2 regions of the Klebsiella sp. MISC125 genome follow, and region 1 is predicted to be linked to the other one. Evidence: predicted binding sites of a transcription regulator. Region 1 holds the regulator's gene; the other holds the start of a gene.

Region 1 (2,407 bases):
CGCATATGAACACGCTAGTGGTGCCGGGAGGGAAAATGGGGCTGGCCATGGAGCTCATCATGGCGCCATTGGTCGAGCGGCTAATGGAAGGCAGGAAAATCAATTAACAAAAAACCCCGGTAGCGCAGCGCATGCCGGGGCGACGAGTTCGCGCCGTTCGGCTTATCCCTCGATCACTTCATAAGAGTGAGTTATGTTTACCGCTTTCTCCAGCATCAGCGCCACCGAGCAATATTTTTCCGCCGATAGGTCAACTGCGCGAGAAACGGCAGCATCTTTCAGCTCTTTACCGGTCACGATAAAATGCAGATTGATATGGGTAAACAGACGCGGTGCTTCCTCGCGACGCTCAGAAGTCAGCTTAACTTCGCAGTTAGTGACGTTATGGCGTCCCTTCTGCAGGATAGAAACCACGTCAATTGCGCTACATCCGCCCGCCGCCATCAACACCATTTCCATCGGGCTAGGCGCTTTATCCCCGGAATTACCGTCCATCAGAATCTGGTGACCAGAAGCCGACTCACCAATGAAGGTTAACCCTTCAACCCATTTCACTCGCGCTTGCATAAATTTAACTCCAGGGCTGTAATTTTCCTGACAGATTACGCGCACATAACAATTCTCGCAACGGAAGGCGACCTAGGTCATGCTGAAGCGAGACACCAGGAGACACGCGGCGAAAGCTATGCTAAAACAATCGGGATGCTACAGTAATACATTGATGCACTGCATGTATGCTGAGGAGTTCACATTACAGGCTGCAGGAAATTTTCAGCCAGATTCCCAGGTATAGGGATTTAATACGATTGCATGCCCGGATGCCGTGTAGTGTCGGCATCTGGAGATAGCTTATAACAGAGGATAACCGCGCATGGTGCTTGGCAAACCGCAAACAGACCCTACCCTTGAATGGTTCTTGTCTCATTGCCACATTCATAAGTACCCCTCAAAGAGCACGCTGATCCACCAGGGTGAGAAAGCAGAAACGTTGTACTACATCGTTAAAGGCTCCGTGGCTGTACTCATCAAGGATGAAGAAGGTAAAGAGATGATCCTCTCTTACCTCAACCAGGGCGATTTCATCGGTGAATTAGGCCTGTTTGAAGAAGGTCAGGAACGTAGTGCATGGGTACGTGCGAAAACCGCATGTGAAGTGGCCGAAATCTCCTACAAAAAATTCCGTCAGTTGATCCAGGTTAACCCGGACATCCTGATGCGTCTCTCTTCGCAAATGGCACGTCGCCTGCAGGTTACGTCAGAGAAAGTCGGTAACCTCGCCTTCCTCGACGTGACGGGTCGTATCGCCCAGACGCTGCTGAACCTGGCAAAACAGCCTGATGCGATGACCCACCCGGACGGTATGCAAATTAAAATTACCCGTCAGGAAATCGGTCAGATCGTTGGATGCTCCCGCGAAACCGTTGGTCGTATCCTGAAAATGCTGGAAGATCAAAACCTGATCTCCGCGCACGGTAAAACTATCGTCGTCTACGGTACCCGTTAAGTCGGCAAAACGGCGTATTGCATAGCAATACGCCGTTTTTGTTTCCCCCTCATGTGGCGCAGGCTGATTTACCACCCGGAAGTCAACTACGCACTGCGGCAAACGCTGGTGTTGTGTCTGCCGGTCGCAATCGGACTTCTTCTCGGACATTTACAGCAGGGCTTACTGTTTTCCCTGGTACCAGCCTGTTGCAACATTGCCGGTCTGGACACACCACATAAGCGCTTCTTTAAACGCCTGATTATTGGCGGTTGCCTGTTTGCTGGCTGTAGCCTGATTGTCCAGCTCCTGCTGCAACGCGAGATCCCTCTACCGCTGATTCTCACTGGTCTGGCGCTAATCCTTGGGGTGACTGCCGAAATCAGTTCACTGCACGCGCGACTACTGCCTGCTTCACTTATTGCCGCCATTTTTACCCTCAGCCTTGCGGGCAACATGCCGGTGTGGGAGCCACTGCTAATCTACGCGCTCGGCACCTTATGGTATGGCGTCTTTAACTGGTTCTGGTTTTGGCTATGGCGCGAACAACCGCTGCGCGAGTCGCTGAGCCTGCTCTACCGCGAACTGGCTAACTATTGCGAGGCCAAATACAGCCTGCTGACCCAGCATACGGACCCGGCCACCTCGCTGCCGCCGCTACTTAACCGCCAGCAGAAAGTGGTTGATCTGATTACCCAGTGTTACCAGCAGATGCATATGCTGGCGGCCAATCAACGCAACGACCACAAACGTCTGTTGCGCGCTTTTCAGGTGGGGTTGGATTTACAGGAACATATCTCCGTTAGCCTGCATCAGCCGGAAGAAGTGCAGAAACTGGTGGAACGCAGTCACGCAGAAGCAGTGATTCGCTGGAATGCGCAAACCGTTGCCGCCCGCCTGCGTGAGTTGGCGGACGATCTTCTC
Region 2 (2,407 bases), 1.6 Mb from region 1:
GGGATTGCCCTCACGCAACTGGTCGCGATAGCGCTTTTTCAGCGCCGAACACACCAGCACGCCGGACTCGTTTTTCTGCCCGAGACTGAAAATAACATCGCCAATACGCTCCAGCCACGGCTGGCGATCGTCATCATCAAGCGGCTGACTGGCGGCCATTTTGACGATATTTTTGCGAGGATGCAGATCGTCGCCATCGATAAATTTCGCGCAAAGCGCCTGGGCTAAGGCCTGGCCGACGGTGGTCTTGCCGGTGCCGGATACACCCATCAAAATAATGCATTGTCCTGCCATGGTGAACTCCTTGTTCAGACGGCGACCAGCATTCCGCCGTCGACGAACAGCAGGTGGCCATTAACGAAATTCGAGGCGTTGGATGATAAAAATACTGCTGCGCCGACCAGCTCCTGCGGGTCACCCCAGCGAGCGGCGGGTGTGCGTTTGCACAGCCAGTCGGTAAAGGCTTTATCGTCAACCAGCGCCTGGGTCATGTCGGTTTTAAAGTAGCCTGGCGCAATACCGTTGACCTGGATGTTATAGCGCGCCAGCTCGACGCACATCCCACGGGTCAGCATTTTTACTGCGCCTTTCGCCGCAGCGTATGGGGTTATCGTGTCGCGCCCGAGTTCGCTCTGCATTGAGCAGATATTGACGATTTTTCCCTGCTGGCGGTCAATCATGCGTTTGGCGACGGCTTGAGAAACGAGAAATACGGCGGTTTGGTTGACCGAAATAACGTCGTTCCATTCCTGTACCGGAAATTCGGTAAACGGGTGGCGGCGCTGAATTCCGGCATTATTAAATAATACGTCGATAGGGCCAATTTCATTTTCGATTTGATTAATGGCATTTTCAACGGCATCAGCATCGGTAACATTAAATACTGCCGCATGGGCAGTCGCGCCCACATCGCGTAATTTCATGACCGCATCATCAGCGCGCGGGGCCGAAATATCATTAACAATAATTTCTGCACCATATTGCGCAAGGCCCTGCGCCATGACAAATCCAATTCCCTGTCCTGCGCCAGTAATTAAAATGCGTTTGCCTTGTAAGCTGAAAAGGTCTTTCATTTTGATATCCTGATTAACGGCTGAATATATCCCGTCATACTTCAAGTTGCAGGTGTGTTGACTGCGCTCGTTCACCCGAATCACTTACCTGAGTAAGCTCATCGGGATTCACTCCCTTGCCGCCTTCCTGCAACTCGAATTATTTAGGGTATAAATAATGTTGTGCCCGGTGATTCTGATTTCCTGAATAACGAAAGCGGAATGACCTGTGCTCTATCTCACGGATTTTCGACGGGTAAAACTGTGATGCAGATCACTCAAAACCATGTTACTAAAAGGGGTTACGCTAAACGTGAGGCGGGGCGGAAATTACCATCGCTCAACGGGTTAACTCGTCAGTGGTAAGATTCTCTTTTTAACCCACGACAGGCATAATGGCCTGATGCAGTGGATGTATTTGACGGGCCGATAGATGAAAGCACAACGCATTACGCTCAATGATATTGCAGCGCTGGCGGGCGTAACTAAGATGACCGTCAGCCGCTATTTACGTACCCCGGATAAAGTGAAGCCTGAAACGGCGGAGCGTATCGCCAGCGTGATTGCCGAAATTGGCTATGAGCCGGACCCCGATAATCCGGCGATGATCAGCGTTGTCGTCCCGCGCATTGGCGTGCTTATTCCCTCCTTTCATAATCAAATTTTTGCCGACCTGCTGGCTGGAATTGAGTCGGTCACTACCGCACACGGCTACCAGACGCTGGTGGTGAACTACGATTACGACCGCCAGCGCGAAGAGGAGCAGATCGCCGCCGTGCTGGCCTTTAACGTCAAGGGGCTGCTGTTAACCGAGTCGGCCCATACTTTGCGGGCTGACAAATACCTCAATGCGGCGAAAATTCCCGTGGCTGAAGTGATGGGGCTGACGGACAACGTCGGGCGTATCAATGTTGGCTTCGATAATTTTAAAGCCGGGTTTGATATGACCAATATGCTGCTGGCGAGCGGTAAGCGGCGGGTTATCTACTTTGGTTCGATGTCTGATGTGCGTGATGAGCAGCGCTATGCCGGTTACTGTCAGGCGATGGCGAATGCCGGATTGCCGCAAGGGCGTATCGCGCCGAATAAGGTATCGTCGGTGTCGATAGGCACCGGAATGATGACCCTGGCGCGGCAGATGTACGCCGATATGGACGCGATTTTGTGCACCAATGACGATCTGGCGGTTGGCGTGTTACAGGAATGCCTCGCTTGCGGTATCAATGTGCCGCAGGAGCTGGCGATTGCGGGTTTTCATGGTCTGGAGATAGGGCAGATAATCTCTCCGCGCCTCGCCAGCGTGCTGACCCCGCGCTTTGAGATGGGCAAAGTGGCAACAGAGATCTTAATCAAGA

What was found. Region 1 encodes CRP, which controls carbon source genes, mostly activating them, when cyclic AMP is high. Its sites were predicted from a motif close to ATGTGANNNNNNTCACAT; they were not measured.
Region 2: the regulator CRP is predicted to act here: its motif matches at 1,315-1,332, upstream of idnO (gluconate 5-dehydrogenase).

What each region holds. Positions count from the first base shown of each region.
Region 1 covers NZ_CP180448.1:533,313-535,719, reverse strand. Annotated here, with positions in the region: gene ACMYSL_RS02430 (phosphoribulokinase) at 1-107, shown strand, start outside; gene ACMYSL_RS02425 (OsmC family protein) at 163-567, opposite strand; gene crp (cAMP-activated global transcriptional regulator CRP) at 872-1,504, shown strand; gene ACMYSL_RS02415 (YccS/YhfK family putative transporter) at 1,556-2,407, shown strand, end outside.
Region 2 covers NZ_CP180448.1:5,199,762-5,202,168, reverse strand. Annotated here, with positions in the region: gene ACMYSL_RS24345 (gluconokinase) at 1-294, opposite strand, end outside; gene idnO (gluconate 5-dehydrogenase) at 309-1,073, opposite strand; gene ACMYSL_RS24335 (LacI family DNA-binding transcriptional regulator) at 1,486-2,407, shown strand, end outside.